DNA from 3 places in the Dehalogenimonas loeffleri genome. Region 2 is predicted to be linked to each of the others. Evidence: riboswitches for the same ligand, from Rfam matches in the RefSeq annotation. Region 2 holds a riboswitch; each other region holds the start of a gene.

Region 1 (10,808 bases), 550 kb from region 2:
CGGTACACCGATGGCGGCTGCAGAGCCCGCAATCAAACCCCAGGCTGCCAGTGGCTGTACACCGAACGGGTTTTTGACCGCAAAATACTTGTTTGACCGGTATTGCCGGTGAAAAATCCCGGCGGAGAAAAAGAGCAGGGTTTTGACCAGCGCGTTACCAAACTTATGAAACAAAGCCCAGAACAGCGCTACCGGTGTGCTCAGTCCAAACGCCAGCAATATCAAACCGGCCTGTTCCACCCCGGAAAAAGCGATGAGCTTCTTGGTATTGGTTCGGGCGATGATGGCCAGCGCCCCTATCAAAATACTGACAAGGCCAAACCCAATAAGTATCGGCTGGAGAAACGCCTCGTCACCTGCTGCCCGACCAATGGCATAGATTCTTATGACCGCATAAAGACCCAGGTTGATGACGGCACCGTACATCACCGCCACCACCGAAGGCGCTCGGACATAGGCTGCCGGCAACCAGGTATGGAAAGGTACAATCCCTGATTTGGCCGCAAACCCGATGAACAGAAAAACAAAGGCAAAACTGAACAAACGGGGGGAAAGAGTTGAGGCCGTTGCCATCAGTTCCGTCCAGTTCAGACTGCCGCCGACTATCACCTCTCGGGACAATGCGAATAAAAGAATAATGCCGATAAAGGCAAACAGCATCGCCGTAGAAGTCACAAAAACATATTTCAAAGCAGCGGTAATATTCTCCCGCGCCTTAAGCGTCACCAGTAGCACCACGGAAATCAGCGTGGATAATTCAATAAAGATCCACAGCAGCGCCAGATTATTAGACAGAAATCCCATTATGATTACCAGCGGTAACAAGGCCAGGGCAGCATAAAACACCCCCAGTAGTGAACTCTCAATTTCATCTGAATCCAACAGCGAGGCGATATACCCGCGGGCATAAACTGCGGCCAGCAGGAATAAAACAGAGGTTATAACCGCTTCATAACCGCCCAGCGTATCAATAAACAAATAATGGTTGTCCATTAAAAACCGTGGGTTATCAGCCATTAACAGCCAGGAACTCAATCCCAGGTACCAGACGGCCTCAACAATCACCAGTGTGTTGAGCAGTCTGCGATGGTCGCCTGAGGCCCGATGGCGGCCATAATAAAAGGACAAAGCAGCGACTATGGTTGCCGGCAGAGCGAAGGCGAAGATAATCAGGCTATCCATCATTCCTCAAAATCCAGCCCCAATTGATTCAATCGCTTGTGGAAAGCCTCCACGCTGGAATCAATACCGAACGCCAGAATGGCGGACAGGATGATAATCATCAGCAGGTCCACCACAATCAGCACTTCAATAATAAAGGGCATTTCGGCGATAAACAGCGAAAAAAGCAGCACTCCGTTCTCCATGGAAAGATAACCGATTATCTTGGTAATGACCTTCCGGCGGCTCATGATAACCATCATACCCATCAAGGTCAGCGACACTCCGATGACCGCACCAAGAATGAACAATCGGCTGACATCCAGCGCTTCAGAAAAACCGACAAAAGCCTGGTACACAATGAAAAACAGCACCGCTGACAGAATGATTGATCCTATCGGTGTCAGATAGTTGAACTCTAAATCGCGTTTAATTGGCATGGCTGCCAGCAACCGTTTGAGGAATACAGGAATGATGATCACTTTGGATACGATAGTCAAAGCCGCTATTAACAGTAAACTGGTAAAACCCTCTTCTGAAAAGAGAAGGAGCGCAATCATCGCTAACAAAACCGACTGCACGGAATAGATGGAGAATAGAGATAACAGCGAACGCTGAGTGATAATCAGCGCCGCGGTGCCCAATACCAGCACCAGCAGAATTTTTATCAGGTCATCGGTGAATAATAATTCGTTCATGCCAGCAGCTCAAAAACGATGGTGGCAAAAGAAAAGAATAACGCCAGTGTCATAAAGCTGGGCAGCCGGAACAGGCGGATTTTGGCCAGCACCGACTCAAAAATGCCGATCACCACCGCCAGAACTGCCGCTTTTACGGCAAAACTCACAAGGGACAGAAGAACCCCGGAAAAAGACAGCTCGGTCGCCAGCCCCCAGGGAAAGATGATGTTGATGAGTAGAGCCATAAGGACAGTCTGTTTTACCCCGTGCGAAAGCTCCATCAGCGCCAATTTAGGACCTGTCTGCTCCAGCGTCATCGCTTCATGGATCATCGTCAGTTCCAGATGCGTTTCCGGATTATCCACCGGTATTCTGGCTGTTTCCACAATCAGAACAATAAACAGCGATAAGGCAATCAGGATAAGCGTCGGGTACTGCGCCAGCGAACCCGCCGTCGTCAGCGCAAACATCTGCGGTATCTCAATCGTCTTTAGCACGAAAGCCAGAGCTGCCACCGCGGTAATGGTGACCGGTTCCATGATGGCCGAAAGGCTCATTTCCCGGGAGGCGCCCATACCACCGAAGGTTGAACCGGCATCAAGGCCGGTGAGAGCCATGAAGAACTTGGCTGACACCAGGAGGTACAGAAACAGGATTATATTACCGGTCAGGCCGCCGGACGGTATGAACACTACCGGGACCATCGCCGCCGCGCCCATGACAAAGCCAAAACTCAGGTAAGGCGCCAGCCGGGTGATAAACGAGGCGTTCGGCGAATAGATAATTTCCTTATGAAGCAATTTGAATAAATTAAAATAGCCCTGTAGCAGCGGCGGCCCCACCCGCCCCTGAGCCAGCGCCTTCACCTTTCTGGTCAGCATCATCACCAACGGTGATATCAGAATGACAAACGCCAGATTAAGAATCACATAGATCAGCGTTTCCAGCATCACAACCACCACCCCGCCACCGCCACCATGATAACGATAAGCACGAAGGTATAAAGGATAAAGGCATCAAGATCCACGTTATGGAGCCGAGAAACAAAGCCCGCAATCCGGTAGGTCAGTTTCGCAATAGGCAGGTAAATATGTTCCTCAAAGAATTGCAGAGAGTGGATTTCCCCCTTGCCGCCTGTGACGATAGCCCTGGCTTTATCAGCAAATTTCCGTTGCGCCGTCTTTCTGGTGCGGAAAATCGGGCTGAAAATGGTAATGATCGGCTCGGAAAAACCCGACGCCGTGTATTCCATTTTGGCAGTCTGCCGATGAATACCGCAAGCCCAGGTTTCGGAAATCCTGACCGGGGTTTTGGTTCGGCGCACCGCCAGAACCGCCCCGAAAATAACGATAATGATAATCAAACTTATCGGCAGCAGGTCCGGCAGAGGTAACTCCAAACCTATGCCTCTGATGATTTGATAACTGAAGATGCCCAGCACCACGCATATTCCGGCTAAAATACCCGGGCCGATCAGCATCACTCTGGGTGCTTCATGGGCATGTTCGGCGCTGGTTGAACGAGGCAATGCCAGAAAAACCGCGCCGAATACCCTGACGAGCCAAGCCGCCGCCAGGGCGCTCATCAACGCATAGGCCGCCAATGCCACAAATAGCAATATCGCCACCACCTGACTGGGCAACTGGAAAGCCCCCAGAAATGCCTGAAACAACATCGATTCAGAAGCAAATCCATTAAGCGGCGGCAAGGCGGAGATAGCGGCAGCGCCGATGAGAAAGATGATCGCGGTGCCCGGCATCCGTTTCACCAGTCCGCCCATGTCCTCAATATTCCTGGTATGCGTCGCCACTACCACAGAACCGGCGGTCATGAACAGCAGGCTTTTAAAGATCGCATGATTCAGGGTGTGGAACAAGGCACCGAAGAGAGATAACTCCGCCAGTACCCTCAGGTCGAAAACGCTAAAAATAATAAACAGCCCCAGGCCGATAACGATGATACCGATGTTTTCTATGGAATGGTAAGCCAATGATTTCTTGAGGTCGTGTTCCTTGAGGGCATAAATAACCCCCAGGACTGCGGAAACAGTACCGAAACCCAGCAGCACCATCCCCCACCACAACTCCGGCGTCATCACGTCAAGAATCAGGCGCACCAAACCGTAAATCGCCACCTTAAGCATCACCCCGGACATCAGTGCCGAGATATTTGATGGTGCGGCGGCATGGGCAAACGGCAGCCATTTGTGAAAGGGCATTACCCCGGCTTTGGTGCCGAACCCCACCAGGAAAACCAGAAAGATAATGCCGGCGTTAACCGGCAGCAATCCTTCAGCGGCGGTGATGTCCAGCGTCCCGGTGTAAAGATTCAGCAGTAGCGCCCCCAGCAACAGGAACAAAGTGGAAAACTGAGTCATTACCAGGTAGTAGATGCCGGCCTTGGGCGTTTCCGCGTGGTCTCGTTCGTAGAGCACTAAAAATAAAGAGCTCAACGACATTATTTCCCAGAAGAAAATGAAGGAGAAAAAATTGGCCGAAGCCACGGTCAACGCCATCGCCAGAATAAAAGAAGCCATGGCTGCCGCCATGAAATTTCGTTGCCGGTTGGTGCCGGAGTGTTCCATGTATTTGAATGAATAAATGGCGACGCAAACGGCCACCAGTGCGATAATCAGGATGAAAAAGGCCGCCAGCCGGTCCAGGTGGAAGGAAATAGTTAGCGAGGGCGTCAGTTGATAAAGTTCCAGATACAGGCTTGAGTCCGCGGCCAAAATCAAGCCGGACGAAATTAACCAGGCCAGGCACCCGGTTATTATCAGGAGCAGCGATGCCTGACGGCGTTTCAGCCCGGACGTTTCCCTGCCAAACACAGCCGCAATGGCTGCCAGCAGAAGAAACACTCCCCCGGTTAAAAAAAGCCCCAGTATCATTTTATTAATGTCCAAAGGGTAGAAAACAGAAGGAAGCCCTTGGAGGACTTCCATAAGTACTACCCGGCTATACAGCCCTGCTTATGAATCTAATGACTAATATTTTATGCTCACCCATTAGCCTTGTCAAAAGGCCTGCATCAATGCCGATTCCTGTTCACTAGAATCCGGGGTTCCTAAAAGTTCGTATTCGGTTCACTTGACTACCACCCTTAAATCACTTAAAATGCCCTCCAATTGAATATCGGGCGTACGGTGCTCGCAAGAGCTTAATAGGGAAGTCCGTGTAATTCGGATACGGTCCCGCCGCTGTAACTGGTGACGAACCCGGCAAGCAGCCACTATCTCTGGAAAAAGATGGGAAGGCGCCGGAAGTAGGCTTGAGCCAGAAGCCAGAAGACCTGCCGTAGCATATAGCCCGCGAGGAAAAGTTCGGGAGAAGGTAAATCCCTGAACCACAGAAGGTTCGGGGATTTTTGTATTATCCCCGGCCTTAACAGGTCCGGGGATTTTTTATTGGGGGAAATAATGAAAGCGGCAATTCTATCAGGCCCCAACATGCTGTCGGTCAACCACCTCAGCCGGCCGGTTTGCCCGGCTGGAGGGTTGCTGGTAAGGGTGGTCTGCTGCGCCATCTGTTCCAGTGACGCCAGGATGGTGCTCAAGGGCCATCAGGGATTGGTTTACCCCAGAATTCCCGGTCACGAACTTTCCGGGGTGGTGGATGAAAGCCGGAATAGCTGTTTTGTTCCGGGTGACAGAGTTCAGATATACCCCGGGTTGAGTTGCGGTCACTGTTCCGCCTGCCGGCGCGGCGAACCCCGCCGTTGCATTTCGTTAAAGACCATGGGGTTCTCCGCTGACGGCGGTTTCGCCGAGTATATTTCACTTGAGGAGAGTTCCATTACTTCAGGCGGAGTCAATCTCATCCCCCGGAATGTCAGCGACAGTCAGGCCGCGTTAAGCGAACCTCTGGCCAGTTGTATCAACGCCCAGGAGAAGGCCAGAGTCGGGCAAGGCGACACGGTGCTGATATTGGGAGCGGGCCCCTTGGGCCTCCTGCACAGCCGTCTGGCCAGGCATCTTGGCGCCGCCAGGATTCTTATTACCGAGATAGATGACCGTCGCCTGGAATTGGCGGGGGAATTAGCCCAGGCGGACAGGGTCATCAACATCGGTATGGAGCGAATTCCCCAGGTGATTTCAGACGAAACCGGCAGCCGGGGCGTCAATGTTATCCTTCTGGCCTCCAATGCATTGCCGGTTGTTAATCTGCTTCCCCTTCTGGTTGAAGGCGGGCGATTATCGCTGTTTGCCGGCATCAGTAAAGATTTGAGTTTTGAGCGGTTTGATATCAACCAGATTCATTATCGCGAATTAGAGGTAACCGGGGCCTTCGGTTCCACTCCGGCACAAAATACCACCGCCCTGGACTTGATTGCCGGCGGCTTTCCGGTTGAAGACCTGATAACCAAAACACTGAGTATTGACGAAATAAGTGCAGGAATTGAGCACACCAATGACCACCAGGGGCTGCGGGCTATGGTCTGTTTCAATGCGTAAAAAATAAGGAGGATATTATGGAAAACAAAGAATTCGGTGCCCGGATTTCACGCCTTATCGGCAAAGGCAACCTCACTCGCCGGGAAACCCGGGAGATGTTCGATGAGCTGATGACGAACTCTCAACCGGACTTACAGCAGGGGGCCTTTCTGGCAGCCTTATCCGCTAAGGGCGAAACATCTGAGGAGATGGCCGGGGCCTGGGAAGCTATTTACGAGATGGATACGGTGAAGGCATCACCTGTCACCCCCAAACCGCTGCTGGAAAACAGCGGCACCGGCATGGACACTTTCAAGACGTTCAATGTCAGCACCGGAGCGGCGCTGGTATCGGCAGCTGCGGGGAACTACATGGCTCGCCACGGAGCCCGGGCCCTGTCTTCACGTTGTGGCACCATAGATCTGGTTGAAGCGCTCGGCGTGGACGTGGAATGCCCGGCGCTCATGGTCAAAACCAGCGTGGAGCAATGCGGCATCGGGATTTTCAACGGCATGAGCGCCCGGATCCACCCGCAGGCTTTATTCAGGATTCTGTCGCAGATCCATTTCGGCAGTACGCTTAACATCTCGGCGTCTCTTGCTAATCCTGCGCTGCCGCACTACGGTGCGCGCGGTGTCTTTGCTCATGGCATGGTGCTGCCGGTGGCTGAACTCATGAAAGTAATTGGTTACACTAACGCCCTTATTTTCCACGGGTCCAACGGTAAAGGACTGGGACTGGATGAAGTCTCAATCCTGGGTGAAACGATTTTTGCCGAAATCAAGGATAACCGGATTACCACCTTTACCATGACACCATCTGATTTTAATATTGCCGAGGCCGATGACAGCGAACTGGTACCGGGAGACCTTGAGACCGAAGCCGCCATGATGGTCCAACTGCTGGCAGGCAAACTGGGTGGTGCCCGGGAGGACATGGTGGCCGTGAACGCCGCCCCGCTGCTGTATCTCGGCGGACAGACGTCCACTATCGTTGAAGGCTATAAGGCGGCAAAAGAGATAATCGCCTCCGGCCTGGCTCTGGCGAAGTTGCGACAATGGGTGAGTTGTCAAAACCAAAATCCGGCAAACGGGTCGGCTACACTGAATCAAATCATTGAGAGGGTTGAGAAAGCATTACCCGTGCAATAAGAGCTATCATTCACACCGGACCAGGTAATCCCGCATAAAACACATAAACCTTTGGCTTAGGCGCAGGTCTAAGCCAAAGGTTCACCCGGTTATCTCTGAGTGCCCGCAGCATAACCGATTGTCTGTAAAGAACTGGTTATTTCCCCCAGAATTACCGGGTCATCAATCGTCGGCGGAACAACATAAGCCTGGCTGTCGGCGATTTTACGCATCGTACTTCTCAGTATTTTGCCTGACCGGGTCTTCGGCAGCCGTTTTACCACCGCCACATTTCGCAGATAGGCAAAAGCCCCAATCCTGTCTCTAACCATACTTATGAGTTCCTGAACAATAATACCGGGAGCCTTGGTCACTCCGTTTTTCAGCACCACAAACCCCAGAGGAATTTCGCCGCGCAGACCGTCCGCCACCCCGATAACGGCGCACTCTGCCACTTCATCATGAGAGGCCAGTATCTCTTCCATAGCCCCGGTAGAAAGGCGGTGTCCGGCAACATTAATCACATCATCTATCCGGCCCATGATGTAGATATATCCGTCCTGATCAAAATATCCTCCGTCGCCAGTGAGATAGAAACCCGGATAATGCTCCAGATAAGATTCCTTGTATTTCTGGTCATTTTGCCAGAGTGTTGTCAGGTTGCCCGGGGGTAACGGGAGTTTGATGGCAATAGTGCCCTCTTTTCCCCGGGGCAGCACCTGTCCTTCTTCATCCATGACAACGACCTGATAGCCCGGCACCGGTTTCGTCGGAGACCCGGCCTTAATCGGCAAGAGTTCCAGGCCGACACAGTTAGACGCAACCGCCCAACCGGTTTCGGTTTGCCACCAGTGGTCTATCACCGGCACCTTCAGGAGATTACTGGCCCAGTGATACGTATCCGGATCAAGTCTCTCGCCGGCTTGAAACAGATATTTGAAACCGGCAAGATCATATTTTTTCAGGTACTCACCGTTCGGGTCTTCCTTCTTGATGGCCCGCAATACGGTCGGCGCGCAAAATAACACTTTAACGTTATGCTGCGAAATCACTCTCCAGAATGCGCCCGGATCGGGGGTCCCAATCGGTTTGCCTTCATACAGCACCGTAGTACAGCCGTATAACAACGGGGCATACACGATGTAAGAGTGGCCTACGACCCATCCCACATCAGACCCGGCCCAGAATACGTCACCCGGCTCTACGTTATAGATGTTCTTCATGGTCCACTTTAATGCGACAGCATGCCCGCCGTTATCCCGGACGATCCCCTTTGGTATGCCGGTAGTCCCGGAAGTATAGAGAATATACAGGGGATCGGTGGACTTAACCATGGTGCAACCGACGTGTTCGGCGTGCTGTTCCTGTTCCGCCCAGTCAAGATCACGGCCCTCAAACAGATTAGACCGGACCTGAGGCCGCTGAAAAATGATGCATTTATCCGGTTTGTAAGTTGCTAAATCCATCGCCCGGTCTAATAACGGCTTGTACTCAATAACGCGGGCGCCTTCTATGCCGCACGACGCGGACAGAATAAGCTTCGGCTGGGCATCGTTGATACGGACCGCCAGTTCCTGAGGGGCGAATCCGCCGAATACCACGGAATGCACCGCGCCAATGCGGGCACACGCCAGCATGGCAATCACTGTTTCCGGTATCATCGGCATATATATAATGACCCGGTCGCCTTTGACTACCCCGTTGTTCACCAGGACGCCGGCAAATTTAGCTACCTTATCCAATAATTGAGCATAAGTGTATTTGGTGATCGTATTGGTAACCGGGCTGTCATAGATTACCGCAGTCTGTTCGCCTCTCCCGGCGTTAACGTGCGCATCAACAGCGTTATAGCAGGTATTTAATTCCCCGCCGGAAAACCAATCGTAAAAAGGGGCCTTTGACTGATCCAGTACTTGCTGGAAAGGCTTGTGCCAGTGAATCTGCTCAGCCGCTTTCCCCCAAAAAGCTTCTGGGTGCTCAATGGATTCAAGAAAAGCCTTCTCATATTGTCCTGACATGACACCTCCTTCTACTGTGGGGGATACTGAAATCAGTCCCGTTAGCACCTGATACTTGTCCAGATTGAAAGGCAGCACCTGCGATAACCGCTGAATGATCGTTCAGAATATAGCAAGATTTGCTGCTCAGGTCTAATTACACGATGTTAACAGGGTCCGTATTGAGGTCGCTATTGGATTAACATATGTCAAATTTCCAGGAAATTGCTTTCTATCCGTCAGTCTCGCTTTGAATCTGGCGAATTTTTGATTTTTTATCCCGGGTTTTTTTACTCTGTGGATTATGATAGACCTATTCTTTCAATCCCCTTTCAGCATCTGGAATACCAAGAGGAGTTTCGTCCAATGGATTATCGGAAAATTGACGGCATTTCGTCGTTATAGTATTATAGTATTTTAGTATTATCTTAAGTACTATAGGGGGATATATGGAAGACGAGATTTACCAATACCACGCAGAGATGTGCCAGGTATTTTCGCATGCTAAAAGGTTGGAGGCCATCAACCTTCTCAGGGATGGGGAGCTGTCGGTGTCAGAGTTGGCGCACAAGCTGGGCCTTAATGTGGGAAATCTGTCGCAGCATTTATCCATGATGAAGGAGCGTCGCATCCTGATCTCCCGAAAGGAAGGTAATATGGTCTACTACCGGATTGTTAATCCCAAGCTTGTCCGGTGCTTTGACATGATGCGGGAAATGCTGTTTGAGCAAATCAGGCATGACGCAGCTTTAATTCAATAATATTTGAGGATACGAAAAATGAAGGTAGGATTGATACGATGCTTACAGACCGAGGATATGTGTCCGGCAACGGTCTGTTTTAAGGTTATGGATACCAAAAAGCTGGCGTTCGAAGAAATCGAAGAGGACATTGAAATTGTCGGGGTGAATACCTGTGGCGGCTGTCCTGGTAAGAAGGCGGTAACCCGGGCAGCGGAGATGGTCAAAAGAGGTGCCGATACCATCGTGCTGGCCTCATGCATCACCAGAGGCAACCCGATAGGCTTCGCGTGCCCGCATATCGACCAGATGCGCCCGGCGATTGAGCGTAAAGTCGGCGACACCATACGCATCATCGATTACACGCACTGAGCGACAGACACGGTTAGCACAACACGGACGTGAACACAATGACTGAAATAAATGGAAAAGTGATGGTCATATTTGCCCATCCCGATGATGCTGAGTTCACCGCCGGCGGCACCATCGCCAGGTGGACCAACGAAGGCCGAAGGGTAAGTTACGTGGTTTGCACTGACGGCAGCAAAGGTGCCGAGATTGAACAACTTGACAAGGAAGACCTCGTAACAATGAGACAGTCGGAACAACGGCAGGCAGCTGCGATACTCGGTGTCGCTGAGGTGACATTCCTGGAGTACCCGGACGGT
Region 2 (10,808 bases):
CAACCTCGGCTAGTGCTTCCCGGGTTCGTGATTCAACTTCAAGCGATGAAAGTCCGAGATTGACGGGGCCAAAAGCGACGTCCTGGGCGACGGTCGTGGCAAACAGCTGGTCATTGGGGTCCTGAAAGACAAGGTTAATTTGAGAGAAACGTTCCGTGTCCTTGATCTTATTCAGATCCCGGCCATCACGCAAAATGGAACCCGTTGTCGGTTTGAAAAGACCAACCAGTAGCTTTTGCAGCGTAGTTTTACCGCAACCGTTGGCGCCCAGCAAAGCCCAGAACTGGCCAGTCGGAATTTCTAACGAAATGTCTTTCAATGCCCGGGTGCCATCGGGATAGCGGAAGGAAACGTGATCTAGATTTATCAAAGCGCGACCCTGCCAATGAAATAAATTGCGATAAGGAGCGATAGTGCCAGACTGAGCCATACATAGTCAATGGTTGAAAGCACGCGTTTATTAACTGAAACCAAGTTACCGGAATAACCTCGCAGACTCATTGCCTCAAAGACTTTGTCGGCACGATCATAAGCCCGAAAAAACAAATTTGCTGCCAGGATGGAAATCGATTTAATGCCGGTGCGCCAGCGGGTATAACCCAGGCGCAAATGCTGTGCTTGACGAATGGCGATGACCTCCTCAAGGAGGACGAAAATGAAACGGTACATAAGTGCCATGATCTCGACGATGATTTTGGGTATCCGGAACCAGCGACTGGCTCCTATAAGCTGTTCTACCGGTGTGGATAGGCTCAGCCACACAACAAGAGCTGCGCCACCAATTACCCGCCCAATGATCAGCAACCCACGGTCCAAACCTTCAGAATACATCGACAAAGTCAACCCTAAAACATCAATCTTACCGATGACCGACTCTCCATAAAGAAAAAGCTGGGTCAGAAAGATTATCACGGCCATCACAATAGGCAACCCCAGCCTCAAGCGGATCAGCCTGAGGGGAATACCGGAAACCGTAAGGCTGCCTAAGCTGATTCCAGCTACTAACAGGGGTGCCAAAATATTGAGGCTGAACAGGTTTACAGTGATGGCAACGATAACGATAATCACCTTCAACCGAGCGTCAAACCTGCTCAGGCGACTGTCGCTGGCGGCTGCAGCTTCTAGAATATGGAAATCAGCCAATTAGTTGAGTTCCAGCGCGGCCGTTTTTAACAACAGCGTACTTCTGGTATTGATAGCCGGCTATGATGCCAATGACGGACCCGGAAGAGATGAAGATGAAGAGCACCACATCACCCAATTCTGGATTGAAGATTGGGTTGCCGGAAAAAGCTTCGAAAGCGGCTAGGATAATCCAAGCACCGACAAGAATAAATCCCGCCAGAATCCCGACTCGTCCGGTTGCGGATGATTTTGGGTTCTCGTTGCCGGTCATTAGCCTGCGCCAGTTGAAACCGACTAATCCGCCTGCGACAAGACCGCCCAACGTGAAGAAAAAGACCAGCATATTACCTTGTTCGGTATTGATTATCGGATCTCGGGCTTCCCGCCCAGCCTCGGTTGCGGCACCACTGGCCAGCACATCGGTGGCATCGTTGATAACGCCTTCCTCCTTGGCGGGATTATTATCCGCCAGGTAAAAGGTGCCGGCGACGGCAGCGACCGCCAGCAGAATGATCATAACGTTGATGAATATATTATTAGATTTCACGGTGTTGCTCCTTGAAAGGCGGTTTTCTTGGGGGCAAAGAAATTTGACAACAATTCCGGGCGACGCTGTGCAATAGCTACCACCACTGCTGCGGTAAACAGGCCTTCAATGACACCAAGGGGCAATTGAGTTGGGGCGTAGCCAATAATCAAAGTCCGCCATAGTTCACCGAAATTGCCAACAGAAAGTCCGGAGGCTAGTTCCAATGAGGTCATGGTGTACGTTGCCCAGTCGCCTATAATGCCGGCAGCAAAAGCAGCCAAAAATAAGCTAGCCCCGAAACGCCTGGTGAGCCAGAAAACCCCGAAACCAACAAAAGAACCGACTACCGCCATTGAGATGATGTTGGCACCCAGCGTACTAAGACCGCCGTGGGACAGGAAAAGTGCTTGGAACAGCAGGGCAATGGCGCCCAGCACGGTGCTGATGAACGGTCCCAGCAAAATGGCACCCAAAGGCGTGCCGCAGGGGTGAGAGGATGTTCCGGCGACGGGTACTGGGATGGGGAATATTGAGATCAAAAAAACAACGGCCCCGACCAAACCCAATAACGGCAGTATTCTGCGGTCTTCTTTAACCCGGGTTGAGATCATCCGGACGCCGACAATCAGGAAAGGTAAAGCCAGGATATACCAGCCGATTGCCCAGGCTGCAGGTAGGAGACCTTCGGCAATATGCATTGCAGAAATTTGCTTAGGAGCGAGAAATAAAAGAGCTACGGTAGTGAGTGCCCCTTGAATAACAGACTTCCGGTTTTTATCGGAAATTTTGGTCGGTACAGGGTTAACTCGGTTTTGTATCATCTTCTCCTCCTTTTGAGACTGTATCTTTACAAAAAGAAAAACCCTTTAGCCGGCGGCCGAAGGGTCAGCGTCAATAATAAACTGGCACTATCCTTCTTCCGCGGATGCGCCCATCTAACCTAAGGCCAGGGTTCTGACTTCCGGTCGTTTAATTACCGGTTACAGCAGGCGGGACTGTGCCGGACTATTCACCGGACTTACACCTGTACGCCCGATTCTCGAGCTACCTTAGATTGTTGGGTTATTCAATTGAACTTAATTTATATCATCTGTAGTTGATTGTCAAGGACTTTAATGGTAATATTTTCACATCAATGAAGATACGCTGGAGATATCCAGTAGCAAAATCTCAGGAGGATAATGATGCCTGTCAAACAAAGCCAGTCTGCAGTAATAATTCTATCCCACGGCAGCCCAAAGGCCGATAGCGTTATTTCTATCATGACGGGATTATGTTCGCGCCTGAAACGTTACCTGGCGCCGGGCATCGAAATCCGTTGGGCGGCGATGCAGTTCAATCACCCTACCCTGGCCGAATCAGCCTCCGCCCTTTATCAAGAGGGAGTCCGGAACGTCGTAATCATGCCGTACTTCCTATATAGTGGCCAACATGTTAGCCACGACATCCCGATGATGATAGATGATATCAGTAAAGAATACCCGGATTTCAAACTAAAGTTGGCCGGTACTTTGGACCGGGCAGAAAGCCTGATTGAACTCGTTGCTGAAAGACTGGGCGCGGCCGTTCCGGAGTTGTTACCGCATTTTGATGAATCAGCAAAAGCCAACCGCCCGGAAGAGATCGAGGCTTTGTCCATGGAGATTATTGAAGCAAACCTCCCGGAACTGTCCTTCAACCGATCCGAAAGAGAAGTAGTCAAAAGGCTGATTCACGCCTCCGGCGAAATACCATTGGCTAGCAAAATCCAGATGACTGCTAACGCAGTGGATTCAGGCATCTCCGCCTTCCGTGCCGGTAAGGGCGTATTTACCGATGTTCGCATGGTCGGAGTGGGGATTAACCGGGCGAACGCGGAGAAGTTAGGGGTTCAGGTCATTTGTGCTCTGGATGAGAAAGATCTGGCCGATGAAGCCAGTGCGACTAATCAGACCCGGAGCGCCGTAGCTATTAAAAGGCTCGCCGACCGAATTGATGGCGCGATTGTGGCCATCGGTAACGCACCTACCGCTCTGTATGCGTTGCTGGAACTCGTTGACGCCGGCCAAATTCGCCCCGCCTTGGTGATCGGGATGCCGGTTGGCTTCGTCCAGGCCAAGGAGTCCAAAGAGGCACTGGTAAAGCGCAACGTCCCTTATATCACCGTTCGCGGCACCCGAGGCGGTAGCAACTTGGCGGCGGCGGCAGTCAACGCTCTTATGAAGTTGGCCATTGCTGAATAATCGTTAAATCAACACTGTGAAATCATAACCGGCTTTTTTAGATCTGAAGAGGACTCTGTGGCAGAGCGTAGGCCGTTTCTGAAGAGTTTTACCAAATAGTCAGGGGTAAAACTCGGTTCTGAGGTGGTATTGACGTTTACAATTATTATCGTGTTGATGGAACAGACTGGGAGAAGGTGTTTCTAGATATCGTTAAATATGGTGGTGGAGCTGAGGGGATTCGAACCCCTGACCCTTGCGATGCGAACGCAATGCTCTCCCAACTGAGCTACAGCCCCATGCGAAGATGGATTATAACACAACGGCTAAACGAGGATTAGATTTTCCGGCGAATCAAGTTCAAGAACAGGCGGCCGATATCGGCCGCCTGTTCTTGAACTTGATTGTTCTTTGATTTATACCTTGGGTTCTTCGCCGGGGTGGAGGCCGCGCCACCGTTCCAGCAGCGCTTCGTGAGATTCCTGATTGGCCTCGTCAGGAACACAAGAATCAACCGGGCAGATATCGGCGCACTGCTTGGTGGAAAAAGAACCAACGCACTCGGTGCACCTGACCGGGTCAATGACGTAAACAGTTTCTCCCTCGGTGATGGCGTTGTTGGGGCATTCCGGTTCGCAGGCGCCGCAACTGATGCATTCCTCGGTAATTTTGAAAGCCATTTTTCTTTTTTTAACCTCTCGCCAAATTGGTAACACCTATTATAGCTAAAAATCTCCATATGGTAAAACAGGGTATTGCGTCAGCCGTAAAAAGGTGATTTAATGGTTTCATGAACTGGTTAGATATCGTCATATTGGTTATTCTGGCACTGCTGGTATTCCGGGGGTTGACTCAGGGGCTTATCAAGTCGCTGGCCGGTCTACTGGGGCTGATTGTCGGTGTAGTGTTAGCCGGACGGTTCCATGAGAGTTTGGCCGGCAGCCTGTTCAGTTTTATTTCCAATCCGGATTGGGCCAATATTGTGGCCTATGTTGCCATTATCCTGGCCGTCTGGATTATTTTTGCCGTCATTGCCGGCATATTGACCAGGCTGGCTTCCATCGTTTTTCTGGGCTGGGTCAACCGGCTGGGCGGTGCCGTCTTTGCTCTGTTGATGGGCGTGTTTATCATCGGGGCGGCTTTGGCTGCCTGGGCTAAATTTTTCGGCGGCGATGCCCTGACGGATTCCTTTATGGCCGGCTTCCTGCTGGATAAATTCCCATTTATTTTGTCGTTATTACCGTCTCAATTTGATACCATCAAGGATTTCTTTCAGTAGGGCAGTCGGCGGGCGTCTCTAACCTTTGAAGCGCGCTGGCGTTATATCCTGTGTGATGATATTGACACCGTCGACTCTTGGGCCTAAACTTAAATCAGCATGAACTGTCCAAAAGACCACTCGCCGATGATCGTTGTTGAACATGATCAGATCGCCGTTGACTATTGCCCGGAATGCCGCGGCGTATGGCTGGATCGGGGTGAACTGGAACTGATTGTGGAAAGAAGCTGCCCGGTTGACACAACGGTTTGTCTGGAAGCCTTTTTTCATCGCCGGGAGGCCACCGTCAAAGAAGCCAAACGCCGGTGCCCTATCTGTCGGCAGACGATGCGCAAGGAGAAGATCGGTACCGCCCCGGAAGTGGTTATAGACGCCTGCGTCGTTCGGGAAGACGGTCTTTGGTTTGACGGCGGGGAGTTGCATCAGGTACTTAATCAATTGCCGGTAACAGATAATTCGCCCGCCGGCGGCATGATGTCATTTTTACGCGAAGCCCTTAAGGCCGATGCGGCCGATTAAAACGGAGGAAACAACACTATGGAAATCGTCCTGATAGTCATCCTGGTGGTCATTGTACTGCTGGTGCTGGCGCTCATAGGCATCTACAATGGTTTGGTGCGCCTGCGCAACCAGGTCAAAAATACCTGGGCGCAGATTGATGTCCAGCTTAAACGGCGTTATGACCTCATCCCCAATTTGGTGGAAACGGTCAAGGGCTACGCCAAGCATGAACGTGAAGTCTTTGAAAACGTCACCAAAGCCCGCAATCTGGCTCAGCAGGTATCGTCATCCGCGCCTAATGTCCGGGCTCAGGCGGAAGGTGAGCTTTCCGCCGTGCTGTCCCGCCTGCTGGCGGTAGCTGAGGCCTATCCCGACCTGAAGGCCAATCAAAACTTCTTGGCTTTGCAGGAAGAACTGTCATCCACAGAAAACAAGATTTCCTTTTCCCGGCAGTTCTACAATGATTCCGTGCTGGGTTACAACAACAAGATCCAGATGTTCCCATCCAACATCATTGCCGGCATGTTCAGCTTTGTGATGAGCGAGTTCTTTGAGGTCAAGGTTGAAGCCGAGCGCAATGCGCCCAAGGTCAGCTTCAACTAGTACCGGCCGGTTTTACCGGGTTTTGTATTTTGAGATTGTTTAGGACTTGGATATTGGAATTTAGATATTGTGGCAGCGGGGTTTTGGGCTGATCCATGTGGGAACAGATCAATGCCAATCGCAACCGAAGTATTCTATTAGTCATCGGCATGGGGGCTTTACTGGTCGCCGTCGGATATGGCATCGGCGTCTATTTCTTTAATAGTGCTTATGCCGGGGTTGCCGTCGCCGCCGTGGTCTGGATTGTCATGACCCTCGTCGGTTATTTTCAGGGTGACAGCATCCTCCTGGCCACCGCCGGTGCCAAAAAGATTGAGAAAAAAGATCACCCGCGTCTCTTTAACGTGGTGGAAGAGATGACCATCGCTTGCGGCTTACCCAAAATGCCGGATGTTTACATAATTGACGACCCGGCGCTTAACGCCTTCGCCACCGGGCGTGATCCGGAAAAGGCGGCCGTAGCCATCACCTCCGGGCTGTTGCAGAAACTGAACCGCGATGAGCTGCAAGGGGTTATCGCCCATGAGATGGCGCATGTGAAAAACCGCGATGTCCTGCTGATGTCGCTGACCGCGGTGCTGTTGGGCACCATCGTGCTTTTGTCTTACTACTTCAGCCGCATGATGTTCTTTACCGGCGGCGGCGGTTCCCGGCGTTCTAATGACTCCGGCGGGGGCGGCGGGGCTATCATCGCTATCGTCGGCCTGGTCTTTATCATTCTGGCTCCTATCTTCGCTCAATTGATATACTTTGCTGTTTCGCGCCGGCGTGAATATCTGGCCGATGCCTCAGCGGCGTTATACACCCGTTATCCGGAAGGCCTGGCTTCGGCGCTGGAAAAACTGGGCGCTTCCACTAATCAGGTTAAGGCGGCTAATCAGGCCACTGCGCCCATGTACACGGTTAATCCGTTCAGGGAGCATGGCCGCAAGGCGGCGGATCTGACCAGCACCCATCCGCCTATTTCAGAGCGGGTCAAAATTCTACGCAAGATGGGCGGCGGGATTTCCTATCAGGCTTATGAAAAAGCAGCTGAGGAAGTAGCCCATCATAAAATCATCCCGGGTTCCGCTCTGGTCGGGGAACAGCCGCTGGCCGTCCGGGAACCATCGCTGGAAGGCGCGGTCGGGGAGCCGGACAAACTAGCCCGCACCCGGGAAACTCAGAACCTGCTTTTCGGTATCAGCAATTACCGGAAATTGGATTGTAAAAACTGCGGCACCACCCTGCGCCTGCCTCCTGATTATAAGGCCCCTACCGTGCGTTGCCCCCACTGCGGCACGGTTAATCAAACAGCTCAGCCGGCCTGAGGTGTCCTTTAATCAGTGTTCAAAACCGTCTAAAACGGTACAATTGTGCCCCGCTGCCGAATAGTTGTATAATCAAAGCAATATATCAGAAATTGTTCAATTTATCAGACAGTTAATTTTAAACCACTCCGTTTCTACTCAGCCGGAATTCGTTTATATCCCGATAGGGCGCCCTGTCTTTTCATTCACCGTTTCACGATATAAAATATTATCCAAGGATAAATAGCGCCCAATGAGTTTTGAATCTTTTAACCTGCACCCCGCCCTGTTGGACGGGGTCAAATCCGCCGGCTACACTGCCCCGACGCCTATCCAGGCTCAGGCCATTCCGCCGGCACTGGAAGGCCGGGATCTGATCGGGCTGGCCCAGACCGGCACCGGCAAAACCGCCGCCTTCGTCCTGCCGATGCTTCAGAAACTGTTGCGCGGTCAGCGCGGCAAATTAAGAGGCCTGATTATCTCGCCCACCCGGGAATTGGCGGAACAGATTTATGATACCGTGAAGACCCTGTCCCGGCACACCGGCCTCCGGAGTATGGCCATTTACGGCGGCGTCGGCATGGAAGCGCAGAAATCCAAGTTGCGTGCCGGCATGGATATCGTCATTGCCTGCCCCGGACGTCTGCTGGACCATGTCTGGCAGGGGACTATTGACTTCAATAACGTGGAAATGCTGGTTATTGATGAAGCTGATCGCATGTTTGACATGGGCTTTCTGCCGGATATTCACAAGATACTGAAATGTCTGGTGCGGGAACGTCAGACGCTGTTATTTTCCGCCACCATGCCCGGTGATGTTAAAAAGCTGGTCACCCAGATACTGACTGACCCGGTGACAGTGCAGATCGGCACCGTGGCGCCGGCGGTCACCGTATCCCATGCCCTTTATCCGATACGGCAGGACCTGAAAACCGGTCTGCTTAAAATTATATTACAGCAGATTGAAACCGGTTCGGTGCTGGTTTTTACCCGGACCAAACACCGAACGGAACGTGTCGCCATTGCCCTGGGGCAGGCGGGTTACAAAGTCGCCTCTATTCAGGGTAATCTGTCGCAATACCGCCGTCAGGCGGCGCTGGACGGCTTCAAAAACGGCACCTACAAAGTGCTGGTGGCCACCGACATCGCTTCCCGCGGTATTGACGTCTCCGATGTTTCCCACGTCATCAACTACGATATGCCGGACACCTCCGACGCTTATATCCATCGCATCGGCCGTACCGGCCGCATCGGCCGCACCGGCGATGCCTTTACCTTTGTCAGTCCGGAAGATGAGCCGATGGTGCGGTCACTGGAAAAGCTGTTGAAAACCTCAATTGAACGCCGCACCGTTGAGGGGTTTGAGTATAACGCGCCGGCACCGCCGCGCGTTGCGGGCGCTTATGAGACTCGCCGCCCCGAACGCCGTCCGGCACCGCCGCGCCCGGTCGGGGACGGGACGCCCTATAATTTCCGGCGGAACCGCCGCCCGCAGCGGCCGGCCAACAGTTAAATCCTCCGGGGTAATAATTCGCAACTTTTACTAGGCAATAAGCTCTTTCTACGCTATACTGAGGCAATATTGCCGAGGCGAGGAGGAGTTTTGCCATGGTCGTCAAGATTGTTACTGATTCCACGGCTGATATTCCGGCGGAGCTGGCTGCTCAATTTGATATTACCACCATTCCGTTGTATGTCCAGTTCGGCGTTGATTCCTTCCGGGATCGGGTGGATATTACCGAGGATGATTTCTACTCCCGCTTGCAGAACGGTCCGGTTCATCCGACAACCGCCCAGCCCTCGCCCCAGGACTTTGCCGATGCCTTTGACCGTATCGCTGAAGGGGCTGATGGTATCGTTTCTGTCCACCTTTCGGAGAAAATGAGCGGCACCATTTCCTCTGCCCGGCAGGGGGCCAAAATGATGAAAAACCCGGTGCCGGTGGAAATAGTGGACTCTACTTTCATTTCCATGGCTACCGGTCTGGTAACCCTGACCGCCGCCCGCCTTGCTCAGGCCGGTTACGACCTCCAATCGGTAGCCGCTGCCGCCCGCGACTCCGTCACTAAAATCACCCTGTTAGTTCTCTTTGATACCTTGACATACATTGCCCGCGGCGGCCGCATCGGCCGGGCCAAGGCGCTGATGGGTTCCGTACTGAACGTTAAGCCGTTGCTGGATATTCAGGGCGGTGAATTTGTGCCGGTCAGCCAGGTCAGAAGCCGGAACAAAGGGGTTGAACGACTGGTTGATCTGGTCAAAAACGCCGGCCACAGTATCGTTGACTTATCGGTGGTGCATTCCACTACGCCGGATGAGGCCAAAGCATTGGTTAAACGGCTGGCCGAATTCGTTCCCATGGACAAGATTCACCTCGCCCGGATTGGTCCGGTGCTGGGCGCCCACGGCGGCCCCGGTGTGTTGGCGGTGACTTTCCGCACCGACTAAGCCTGGCTGTAAATCTCCTCAATCGGGCTGGATAACCCTCCTTGTTTTTTTTGACAGGTTATTAGATAAGGTGCTAATCTATATAGTAACTTATCTAAGGATTGACGATGGCTGACCGCCGACAACAAATCGGGTGCTTAATGAAGCGATTCCATTCGCTAAAGCGCCTCATGGCCCCGGACACTCAGGCTGCCGCTGGCGAAGGACTGGCCCACTCCCAGTGGCTGGCCCTTCATCTGGTGAGCGAAAACGAGGGCATCGGCATCAAGGAACTGGCCGGCTTGCTTGGCATTACCTCCAGCGCCGCCACTCAGTTGGTGGAAAGTCTGGTCTGCAAGGGCTTACTCACTCGCCAGCAGTCGCTGGATGATCGCCGTGCCCTGATTTTAAGTTTGCCGGAAGCCAGCCGCCAGCAGGTGGAGGCGGTTCGGCAACAGCGTCTGGAGCAGTTGAATCAGGTGTTTGGTGTGCTGGATGACGCTGAATTTGAAATCCTGAGCTGTCTGGTGGACAAAATCGTCAATTCCAAGAATACTGAAAAGAGGTAATATGACGCCCAAACCCAAGACCGCCCTTATTATGGCGGGCGTAATGATCACCCTGATGCTGGCCTCACTTGACCAGACTATCGTAGCCACCGCCATGCCGCGTATCGTACAGGAATTTGAAGGCCTGTCCCACCTGTCATGGGTGTTCACTGCTTACATGCTGGCTTCAGCGGTGACCGTGCCCATTTATGGCAAACTATCTGATATGTTCGGCCGGCGCAATCTAATCCTGCTGGCGGTAGTCATCTTTCTATTCGGTTCAATCCTGTCCGGTCTGGCGCAAAG
Region 3 (10,808 bases), 580 kb from region 2:
CTAATTTTTATATTTCTATTGCGGTTACCGATGATTTTATGCGACGGGTAAAGAGTCGTCAGGACTACCCGCTGATTAATCCGCGAAATGGACAGATATCCGGATGGTTGAATGCAAAGGCTGTTTTTGACAGGATAGTTGATCAAGCCTGAATGACCGGTGACCCTGGATTCGTATTTATTGACCAGATTAATGCGGCTAATCCCACACCCCAACTGGGACGGATTGAAATAATCAGCGGTTGCGGTGAGCAAACACTTCTGCCGTACGAATCATGTAATTTGGGTTCCATCAATCTGGCAAGAATGGTCAAGAATGACGGCGACAAGATTGGGGTTGATTTTGACACCTTAAGCGATGTTGTACCGCTGGCAGTTAGATTTTTGGATAATGTTATTGACGTAAATAAATTTCCGATTACCAAAATAGAAGAGATGACCAAACGTACGCGTAAAATCGGACTCGGCGTTATGGGATTCGCTGATATGTTGTATCAAATGGGTGTTCCTTACAATTCCGACCGTGCCGTGGGAATCGCACGGGAGGTGATGCGGTTTATTCGGGATAAAGCTCATGAAACCTCAAGGCAATTAGCCAGGGAGAGAGGCGCCTTTCCAGCTTTCAAGGGCAGCATCTTTGACGTTGAAGGTGGTGAACCGATTCGCAACGCCGCCTGCACAACAGTGGCGCCGACAGGTACATTGTCCATTATTGCCGGGTGTTCCAGTGGGATTGAACCGGTGTTTGCCGCGGTTTTTGTGCGTAATATTTTAGATGGGGAGAATCTACTTGAGGTTAATTCCCATTTTGAAAAGGCGGCCAAAGAAGCAGGGGTGTGTTCGCTGGATCTATTGCATCGGTTGGTGACATGCAACCACCTGCATGAGCAGAAGGATGTTCCAGAATACATTAGAAGTGTATTTGTAACCGCTCACCAGGTCAGTCCTGAATGGCATGTTAAAATTCAGGCTGCTTTCCAAGAATTCACAGATAATGCTGTTTCTAAAACGGTTAATTTTCCAAAAGAGGCTACACGGCAAGATATAGCGTCAGTTTTTAATATGGCGTATGAATCAGGACTAAAAGGGATTACCGTCTATAGAGACGACAGTCGTGAGCTTCAACCACTTTGTACCGGTGACGCCGGTATTGAATTAGTAAAATCCTACTTCAAACGTAAATAGTCCCCCCAAAGTTGCTTGACATCACGGTCGTATTGCGTTATATTATACGCAAATAGACCTTATATAAAACAAGACTACTTGATAAAATATGTCTTACTACTTTAAGCGGGTCAAAATATGCAAGTAATTACAGAGTCTGACAGTTATTTGGATTCAAATATATTAAGGAAGGTGGATAGGTCATGAAAAAACTATGGGAGTCAAGGGTGAAACACAGGCTATTTAAGGTATTGAGTGTTTTGGCGGCGTCGATGCTTGTGGCTATTGTGTTAGTTGGGTGTAGTAGTGAAAACGCCCCCGGAGCTATTACAGATCATGCCGGGCGACAATTGAATGTTAGTGAGATTCCAAACAGGATCGTGTCATTAATACCAAGTCATACGGAAATTGTCTTTGCACTTGGCTTAGGAGATAAAGTTGTTGCGGTAGATGATTATAGTGACTATCCGCCCGCTGCAACCAGTAAAGCAAAGGTAGGTAGTACATTATCTGGGTTAAGTACCGAGGCAATTGTTATTGCTGAACCTGATTTAATACTAGCTGATATTTCAGCAGTTGAATTAGGCGTTGTCGATACATTAACCAAACTGCTCCCGAAAACCGTTGTCGTTGTCGTAAAAGGCACCAGCGTGGCGAGTTTTCAAGATGTATATGAATCAATAGAGCTTATTGGAAAAGTCACTGGTGCTTCTAAAAATGCTGAACAAATCATTTCTGATATGAAAGCCAGAGTAAAGGCAGTAACCGACAAAACCGGTGGACTAACAACCGCAAACAAACCACGGACGGTGTATATCATCTGGCCTGAGCCGATGTACGTTTATGGCGGTCATGCGATCGGGTCTGCTTTGATAGAAGCCGCAGGTGGCGTCAATATTTTTGCTGAAAATCAAGGCGATGCAGTTCAGCTTGAAGAGCTAATTAGCCGTAATCCTCAAATAATACTGGCTTCCGCGAGTGAGGCAATGGGCGATTATGCTTACCAGTTTGCCCTTACCGATACCAGATTGGATACGACTGAAGCCAAAATCAACGGGGCTATTTATGGTATGAATGATGATTTTACCGGTCGTCCAGGCCCACGATTGGTTGAAGGTCTTGAGCAGATGGCGAAATTATTGCATCCGGAATTGTTCACCTGATACATGAAAAATAACCGAGCGTTCCATGTCCGGGTCGTTTTTATGTCTTTGCTGATGGAATTCCGGTGATAGTCTGGGAAAGAACCGCCTGCTGTAACCGTTAGTAGGTCATGCTAAAGCCAACGATATGATTCCAAGGAGGGAAACATGAAAGGTCCAAAATATCTTATTTCGATCATTACAGTGCTTATCGCAGTCATTGGCGTCAGCGCTTTGACGGGGTGTAAAGCGGGGGAACCGGAGGAGGTGTATGCCGACACAACCTATCCGCTTACTATTACTGATCAACTGGGGCGTTCTGTAACGATAAAATCCGAGCCGCAAAAGATTATTTCATTGGCGCCCAGCAATACAGAAATCGTGTATGCATTAGGATTGCAGTCCAGGCTGGTAGGCGTTACGACTTACTGTAATTATCCGGAAGCCGCCAAGGACAAACCGAAGGTCGGCGGCTTTTCCACCGTTAATGTTGAACTTATAACGTCCGCAAAACCAGATCTCATTATTGCCGCTAACATCCACGCGGGGAAAGTAATTCCTCAACTTGAAGGTCTTGATTTTACGGTGGTTGCTGTCAGTCCGAATAATATTGATGAAGTTATGCAGGCAATGGAATTGGTGGGGAAAGTTTCAAATGTGAATGCAACTACCGGGCCATTGGTTAAGGCTCTTCGTGATAGAATTGATATTGTTGTTAACAAGACTGCGACATTGAGTCAGTCGCAATTAACTAAAACCTTCTATATTGTTTGGCACGATCCGTTGCAGACCATTGGTGCAACTTCTTTTATTCATAGTCTGATTGGGGCTGCCGGCGGGTTGAATATTTCGGGTGATATTGAAGAAAAATATCCAAAAGTAAGTCTGGAAACAGTTATAGGATACAATCCTCAGGCGATAATTGCCCAAATTGGAATGGGTTCCGGTGAAGATGGGCCATTGATTTATGCTCAAACCGAGCCATTATTAGCCGGGGTAGATGCTCGAAGCAATGGCCAGATTTACGGGGTAATCTCGGACGTTGTTGGAAGGCCCGGACCGCGGGTGGTTGATGCACTTGAGCAATTAGCAAAGATGCTTCATCCGGAGCTTTTCAGTTAAAATAAAATCAGGGTTGGCCTTTGTAAGCCAATCCTGATCTTCAAACTTAATAAGGGAAACGAATATTTGAATATATCTGACGTTCAGGAAAGAGCAGCGGCGATTTCAAAAACCTGGAGAAGCCGAACGCTGGCGATTGGCTTTTTATTTATCATTCTGGTATTGGTGGGTGTTTTTGCTACCACACTGGGCAGTGTTAGTATTCCGTTTAATGAAACATTCAGTATATTGTTTTCCAAATTACCATTCATAGATATTACGCCAACCTGGCCTCCGGCGTTCGAGGTCATTATTACTAACATCAGGTTGCCAAGGGTGCTGCTTGCCTGTATTGTTGGTGTAGCTTTAGCGGTGGCGGGCGCCTCATATCAAGGATTATTTAGAAACCCTTTAGCTGATCCTTATTTGATTGGTGTAGCTCAGGGTGCGGCGCTCGGAGCGGTTTTAGGATTTTTATTCCCAATAGTGATTTTTGGAAGCACTGCGGGCGTAGTTCCAATATTTGCTTTTATCGGCGCACTGGTCAGCGTGGGCGTTGTATATATACTGGCCCGAGTTGGTGGGGTTATACCGGTGACGACACTGATATTGGCAGGTGTCGCTATGGGAGCTCTCTTTTCAGCTATGGTTTCATATCTTATTACCATTAGCGGTGACAAGATTCATGGTATTATTTTTTGGATGATGGGTAGTTTTTCTTCAAGTCAATGGACTGAAGTTAAGATTACGTGGCCAATAATCGTGATTGGTGTTGCCATAATATTCCTATTTGCACGGGCATTGAATATAATGCAACTTGGTGAAGAACAGGCTAAACAACTAGGCATTGACGTTGAAAAGGTAAAAATTATCTTGCTTGCCGTTTCCACCCTAATCACTGCAGCTGCTGTTTCTTTTGTCGGGATCATCGGGTTTGTCGGAATTATTGTTCCCCACGCCGTGAGGTTGGTATGGGGGCCGGATCACAGATTTTTATTGCCGCTTTCTGCCTTAGTAGGAGCAATATTTATGATAGTGGCAGACATCATTGCCAGGACTTTGCTGGCTCCAACGGAGATCCCCATCGGAATTATCACGGCGATTAGCGGCGCTCCATTCTTCCTATATCTATTGCGAAAACGTACTAAGGTGCTATTTTAATTATGCTGACCATTGAACTAGAAAAAATATCACTGGCTTATGGCGAAAACACAGTAGTCAGGGACGTGAGTTTTCGCATGCTCCCTGGTGAAATGGTTGGATTAGTTGGCCCGAATGGTTCGGGGAAATCAACTTTAATCAAGTCACTAAGCCGGATTTTGTCGCCGATACGGGGTAGGATCACAGCCAACAACTGTGACATTTCCCGGCTTGGTAGAAGAGAACTAGCCAGACTCATAAGTGTAGTGCCGCAGACGCCATGGCTGCCAAGCGCGTACACTGCATTTGAAATTGTACTGATGGGTAGAAACCCTCATTTAGGCACATTTCAATATGAAAGTGAGAAAGATCTTGCTATTGCCTGGGAAGCCATGGAGAGGGCGGGTGTACAACAATTTGCAGAGAGAAGAATATCCGAGCTTTCAGGTGGTGAAATTCAGAGTGTCCTGATCGCCAGAGCTTTGGCGCAGGAAACTGAAGGCATCCTGCTTGATGAACCAACCGCCAATCTGGATATTGGCCGCCAGATAGAAGTTCTGGATTTGATCAAAGAGGAGTGCCACCGCCGGCATTTGACGGTAATCGCAGCCATTCATGACCTGAATCTGGCAGCTCATTATTGTGAGAAACTGGTGCTTATTCGTCGTGGGGAACTCTACGCCTTTGGGTCACCCCAAGAGGTAATTACGACGGATAATATTTGTCAGGTTTACGGTCCCGGTAGTTATGTTCATGAACATCCTTTAACTGGATTACCAGCAGTGTTGCCTCGGGTCGGTAATGTAAAAAACGGTGATGGTTGCCGATAAAAAAAGCGGTAATTTAGTATTTACTTGCGTTAACGGGGACACAAAGGGAGAATAAAAAATGGCGCGGCGCTGTAATAGCTACGTCATAAACATCACCGGGCGTTGTAAGCCTTTGTATTGATAAGGGGTATTGTTTGGATATTATTTATATTTTGATAGTCGCCTTGGTGATTGAATTCACTATTGGTGATCCTCCTAACCAGGTTCATCCCGTGGCCTGGGTGGGTAAGGCGATTTCTTTTTTAGAACGCTTCGCATTTATTGGGGGGAAAGTCTATCAGTTTATTTACGGTATTGTTATAACCTTATTGCTGACTGCAGGGGTGGTCATTGCCTTAATATTGTTTCTGGATTGGCTGAAAGATATTAATTATTGGTTGTTTATAGCGGTTGCGGGTTTACTTTTAAAAGTCAGTTTTTGTTTTTTCTATTTACGTAAAACAGCGTTAGGCATCAAAAAACAGCTAGAGTCAGGGAAGCTGGGTGAAGCACGGTTTGATCTGAGGGGACTTGTAAGCCGGGACACGTCAAAATTATCTGAGCCGTATTTAGTATCAGCTACTGCGGAATCCGTTTCAGAAAGCTTATGCGACAGTGTGGTTACGCCGTTGTTTTATTTTCTTATTTTCGGTGTACCTGGAGCACTGGGATTCAGGGTGGTAAGCACTTTTGACAGCATGGTGGGCTACCGCGGCAAGTACGAATTTCTTGGAAAGTTTCCGGCTCGGTTAGATGATGTGCTTAACTTTATACCCGCGCGTATCACCGCCGGTTTGATCATATTGTCATCTGTTATTAGCGGTATGTCAGCGCGTCGTGCGCTGGAAATCGCCCGTCGCGATAATTGTAAAACCGAAAGCCCAAATGCCGGTTGGCCAATGGCTGCCGCTGCTGGCGCACTGGAAGTTCAATTTGAGAAAATAGGTCATTATAAGCTTGGAGACCCCAATAGACTGATGACCACTCGGATTATTGATGACTCACTAAGATTGATTAATGGAGCCACTTTGATTTGGTTTGTCATATGTTTTGCGGCAGGGGGTGTTATTATTGCTGTCGGCTAAGCCCAATATATCAGTATTGAGACGTTGCTATCACGGCGGGCCTGATTTTGCCGAATTAGAACGTCTAAAAATCAAACCCGAAGACGTTTTGGATTTTAGTTCAAATTCAAACCCGTATCCGTTTAACCTAAACTTCAACCTGAATGATGTGGTGATAGACCATTATCCGGATTCAAATTCTACCGAATTACGGCGTCTTATCGCAGCCCGGAATAAGCTGACAGAGGATAATGTTGTTGTCGGTGCCGGCAGTATGGAAATTATCCGGCTGATAGCGCAGGCTTACTTAGGCCCTGGAAATAAGGCGTTAATCTTGAAGCCGACTTTCGGTGAATATGAGACGGCCTGTCAAATTGCCGGCGCGGAAATAATTGAGTATTGGGCGGAAGAAAGCACACAATTCAAGTTTGATTCAGCACGATGTGGGGCAATTGCTATTCAATTAAAACCGAAAGTTGTGTTTATCTGTAATCCTAATAATCCCACAGGACAATATCTTTCCGGGGCAGAAATTGAGGCAATAATTGACGGTGTCGGCACTGATGGTCTGGTTGTTATTGATGAAGCATACATCGCCTTTACTCGCGACTCATGGGATTCGGCTGAATTACTGACCCGTCACCATAATCTGGTGATTATACGCAGTATGACCAAGGATTTTGCATTGGCAGGGTTACGTTTGGGTTATGGCTTGGGCAATTCCGAAATTATTGAAAATTTGGATAAAGTTAAACCGCCGTGGAATGTTAATGCGGTTGCGCAGAAGGCTGGATTACAAGCATTAAATGATGGTGCTTACATTCAGCGCAGTGAGCGCCAAATCCGTCTTAATCGGGATTATCTACTTTCTGAAATTAAAGCTCTTGGACATAAAACCTTGTCTTCCTGTACCAACTTTTTTTTAGTGAAGGTTGGAAAAGCGGCCCAATTTCGCGCCAGGCTGTTGCAAAATGGAATTATTGTGCGTGACTGTACTTCGTTTGGGCTTTCTGAATATGTGCGTATCGCGCCAAGGACTATGCCTGAATGCCGCAAACTGGTGAACGCTCTGCAGGCTCCTGTTAGTAAATGTTGACATGATATAACGTCTTCATTAAAATGATTATTAATTGAATATCGGGCTTACGGCGCTCGTAAGAGCTTAATTGGGAAATCCGCGAAAGTCGGATGCGGTCCCGCCGCTGTGACTGGTGACGAAAACGGCAAACAGCCACTGCTTTCCAACAGGAAGGTGGGAAGGCGCCGGTAGTAGGTTTGAGCCAGAAGTCAGAAGACCTGCCGTAGTGTTAAAGCCCTCGAGGAAGGGTTCGGGAGATGGTAAATCCCTGGACCGGAGAAGGTTCGGGGATTATTGCATTTATATCCCTGAACTGGATTCCAGTTTGGGGATTTTTCTTTAGATTGAAACAAAGAAGATGGCAAGGCTAAATACACTGGGACGGCTGGTTTAAGTAGTATTTTGGTTTAAATTCATGTCAATTATTCAAGTATGCGGCATATAAAATATATTAAAGGAGTCAAGGAATGGGAGAACTACTTAACAAAACGCTGGCGTCCATCAAACCACTGGACAAAGAAGCCATGCGCAAGGCATCCGCGAGACAGGATACTTTGATCAAACCCCAAGGTGCGTTGGGCCGATTGGAAGAAATATCTATTACATTGGCTGGTATTCAACGCAAGGCTATTCCGCAAATCAAAAATAAAGCAGTGGTTACCATGGCTGGGGACCACGGAGTGGTTGCTGAAAAAGTAGGGAATTATCCCCAGGAAGTTACCCCGCAAATGGTGCTGAATTTTGTCAACGGTGGTGCGGCAATCAATGTAATTGCCCGTCAGATCGGGGCCAGGGTAGTGGTTGTAAACATGGGGGTAGCCGGAGATTTGCCAGCGGAAATTCCCATAGTCAATAAACTAGTTGCCAGGGGTACCGCAAATATCGCCAGGGGCCCCGCTATGTCTGAGGCTCAGGCTATTCAAGCGATTGAGTCCGGAATTGAGGTGATTAATTCTGAAATTGATAAAGGGCTGGATATTGTGGGTACCGGGGATATGGGCATCGGCAACACCACACCTTCAGCGGCTATTTGTGCCGTTATGACAGGCCAAAGCGTAAAAAATGTCACCGGGCGAGGCACCGGACTTTCTGACGAACAGCTGGAATATAAAATCGGCGTGATTGAAAAGGCCATTACTCTTAACGACCCGGACGCTAATAACGCACTGGACGTGTTAGCCAAAGTTGGTGGTTTTGAAATCGGGGGTATTGCCGGGGTAATTTTGGGTGCCGCCGCCCGCGGGGTACCGGTGGTTGTTGACGGGTTTATCTCCGGAGCAGCGGCACTTATCGCCGAAGGTTTATGCGCACAAGCCAAAGACTATATGCTGCTTGGACACTTGTCGGTGGAACCAGGGCATCGTATTATGGCCGAAAAATTGGGTCTAAAGCCCATTGTTACTCTAGACTTGCGATTAGGTGAAGGTACCGGAGCCGCCATAGGTATCTTTATTGCTGAGACTTCCGCTAAAATACTGGCGGAAATGGCAACATTCGGCGAAGCCGGCGTTTCGGAATCCGAGTAAGAGCAGCTCAACCCTTATAATGAGGAGTAGGCATAAATGAAGTCTTTTCTCGCAGCCTGGCGTTTTTTAACCAGCGTACCAGTCCCGTTTTATAAAGAAGAATGGGACCGTCCCCTAAGTCAGGAGCAATTTGCCCGGTCATTGGTTTATTATCCTGTTATAGGTCTGCTTATAGGGACTATTCTGTGCGCGCTGTACTGGCTGTACAGCCAATTCCTGCCGGAACTGCTGGTAGATGCTATGCTGCTGGGAAGTATGGTCATGCTGACCGGTGGCTTGCATCTGGATGGAGTGGTGGATACCTTTGATGGTTTGGCAGGAGGGCATCGTTCACCCGAAAGACGCAAACAGATAATGAAAGAGCCGGGAGTCGGCGCCATCGGCGTTGTCGTGGTGGTGGTGCTGCTGTTGCTGAAATATGCCGCGCTACTTAGTTTGCCTGATAATGTTATGTATTCAGCGTTGGTCTTGATGCCGGTACTCAGCCGATGGGCGATGGTTTATGCCGTCTTTAGTTTTCCTTATGCCCGGGAACAGGGTATGGGAAAATCCCTGAAGGATGGTTCCGGCCGTGCTGTTTTGTTGATGGCAAGTGTAACGGCATTGATCATCGCGGTTTTGGCAGGGGGCTGGCGGGGTTTGGTGCTGTTCGCATTTATCTGGTTGCTAACCATTGCTTTATCCCGCTTTTTTCAAGGCAAGTTTCAAGGGTTAACCGGTGATAGCTACGGCACGATAAACGAGTTTAGCGAGTTTGCCGTTCTGGTTTTAGTCGTGTTATTCTCTTTCAACAGTTGGTTGTAGGAGTTTAAGGTTGAAATTGATTCTGGTTAGACATGGTGATACAGCCACTGATGATTCCGGCAAATGCTATGGCGCAACGGACATTGATTTATCCGAAAAGGGACAGCAGCAGGCTTTAGCACTGCAACAATCCTTTGCGGAAATTAAAATTGATGCCATCTACTCCGGTACTTTGAAACGCGGAGTTAAAACGGCAAATACTATCGCTGGCGTGCATGGCGTAACTGTCGTGAAGGCACCGGAATTAAATGAAGTTAATTTTGGGCTTATTGAAGGGCTCACGTTCAATGATGCCCGCTTGCAGTTCCCCGATGTTGCCGAAAGCTGGCAGCTAGGAAGTCAGGATCTATGCTTTCCTGATGGAGAAAGTTTCCATGAGTTATACGACAGGACCCTGAAATTTTTAGAGCGACTGAAAGGACACCAAAGTGATGAGACCGTTATGGTGGTAGGGCACGGAGGTCCATTGCGGATAATGGTATGTCATTTACTTGGGGTATCAGTCAGCCATCATTGGCAGTTTACCATGTCGCGATCTTCTGTGAGTGCACTAAGTATATATCCTAATGGTAGTGTACTGGAAAAGCTCAACGATATGGCCCACTGGAAATATTTTGAGGATAAAAAATAAATATGTGTCACAGAACCATCTTGTTGATTGGCGGGGCTCGTTCAGGTAAAAGCAACTTTGCGGAGGAACTGGCCAAACAAGCCGGGGGTGACGTTTTATTTGTGGCAACCGCAGAGGCCGGCGATGATGAAATGAGGCGCCGGATTGAAGTTCATAAAAAATCCAGGCCATCACATTGGCATACACTTGAGGCCACGCGCGGTGTCGGTACCCACATACAGGGAGAAAGCCGGAAGCACAGTGTAGTGATTTTAGATTGTATCACTCTTCTGGTAACCAATGTGCTCTGTCAGCATATGGCCGTCAGCGGTGAGGATTTAGATGAAAACAGTTTTGAATGCGATGTCCGC

Evidence for each region. Region 2 has a riboswitch for cobalamin ahead of V8247_RS01945 (energy-coupling factor ABC transporter permease). Riboswitches for the same ligand answer to the same signal wherever they lie in the genome.
Region 1: it holds a riboswitch for cobalamin, as region 2 does, so the genes downstream of both, V8247_RS04870 (alcohol dehydrogenase catalytic domain-containing protein) here and V8247_RS01945 (energy-coupling factor ABC transporter permease) in region 2, are expected to answer to the same signal.
Region 3: it holds a riboswitch for cobalamin, as region 2 does, so the genes downstream of both, cobT (nicotinate-nucleotide--dimethylbenzimidazole phosphoribosyltransferase) here and V8247_RS01945 (energy-coupling factor ABC transporter permease) in region 2, are expected to answer to the same signal.

The regions. Positions count from the first base shown of each region.
Region 1 is NZ_CP146612.1:929,795-940,602, reverse strand. It holds gene V8247_RS04890 (proton-conducting transporter membrane subunit) at 1-1,182, opposite strand, end outside; gene V8247_RS04885 (hydrogenase subunit) at 1,182-1,859, opposite strand; gene V8247_RS04880 (respiratory chain complex I subunit 1 family protein) at 1,856-2,794, opposite strand; gene V8247_RS04875 (proton-conducting transporter membrane subunit) at 2,791-4,731, opposite strand; cobalamin riboswitch at 4,968-5,155, shown strand; gene V8247_RS04870 (alcohol dehydrogenase catalytic domain-containing protein) at 5,260-6,294, shown strand; gene trpD (anthranilate phosphoribosyltransferase) at 6,309-7,424, shown strand; gene V8247_RS04860 (propionyl-CoA synthetase) at 7,514-9,421, opposite strand; gene V8247_RS04855 (metalloregulator ArsR/SmtB family transcription factor) at 9,850-10,161, shown strand; gene V8247_RS04850 (CGGC domain-containing protein) at 10,180-10,512, shown strand; gene V8247_RS04845 (PIG-L deacetylase family protein) at 10,551-10,808, shown strand, end outside.
Region 2 is NZ_CP146612.1:378,117-388,924, reverse strand. It holds gene V8247_RS01960 (ATP-binding cassette domain-containing protein) at 1-370, opposite strand, end outside; gene cbiQ (cobalt ECF transporter T component CbiQ) at 367-1,143, opposite strand; gene V8247_RS01950 (hypothetical protein) at 1,136-1,672, opposite strand; gene V8247_RS01945 (energy-coupling factor ABC transporter permease) at 1,669-2,475, opposite strand; cobalamin riboswitch at 2,581-2,721, opposite strand; gene V8247_RS01940 (precorrin-8X methylmutase) at 2,839-3,876, shown strand; tRNA gene V8247_RS01935 (tRNA-Ala) at 4,079-4,154, opposite strand; gene V8247_RS01930 (YfhL family 4Fe-4S dicluster ferredoxin) at 4,272-4,535, opposite strand; gene V8247_RS01925 (CvpA family protein) at 4,646-5,134, shown strand; gene V8247_RS01920 (zf-TFIIB domain-containing protein) at 5,234-5,653, shown strand; gene V8247_RS01915 (LemA family protein) at 5,672-6,238, shown strand; gene V8247_RS01910 (M48 family metalloprotease) at 6,334-7,548, shown strand; gene V8247_RS01905 (DEAD/DEAH box helicase) at 7,781-9,040, shown strand; gene V8247_RS01900 (DegV family protein) at 9,136-9,975, shown strand; gene V8247_RS01895 (MarR family transcriptional regulator) at 10,116-10,523, shown strand; gene V8247_RS01890 (MDR family MFS transporter) at 10,525-10,808, shown strand, end outside.
Region 3 is NZ_CP146612.1:1,572,454-1,583,261, forward strand. It holds partial or broken gene V8247_RS08130 (adenosylcobalamin-dependent ribonucleoside-diphosphate reductase) at 1-1,184, shown strand, start outside; gene V8247_RS08135 (ABC transporter substrate-binding protein) at 1,367-2,326, shown strand; gene V8247_RS08140 (cobalamin-binding protein) at 2,474-3,427, shown strand; gene V8247_RS08145 (FecCD family ABC transporter permease) at 3,494-4,567, shown strand; gene V8247_RS08150 (ABC transporter ATP-binding protein) at 4,570-5,376, shown strand; gene V8247_RS08155 (cobalamin biosynthesis protein) at 5,511-6,440, shown strand; gene hisC (histidinol-phosphate transaminase) at 6,418-7,515, shown strand; cobalamin riboswitch at 7,549-7,738, shown strand; gene cobT (nicotinate-nucleotide--dimethylbenzimidazole phosphoribosyltransferase) at 7,965-9,023, shown strand; gene cobS (adenosylcobinamide-GDP ribazoletransferase) at 9,060-9,827, shown strand; gene V8247_RS08175 (histidine phosphatase family protein) at 9,838-10,458, shown strand; gene cobU (bifunctional adenosylcobinamide kinase/adenosylcobinamide-phosphate guanylyltransferase) at 10,461-10,808, shown strand, end outside.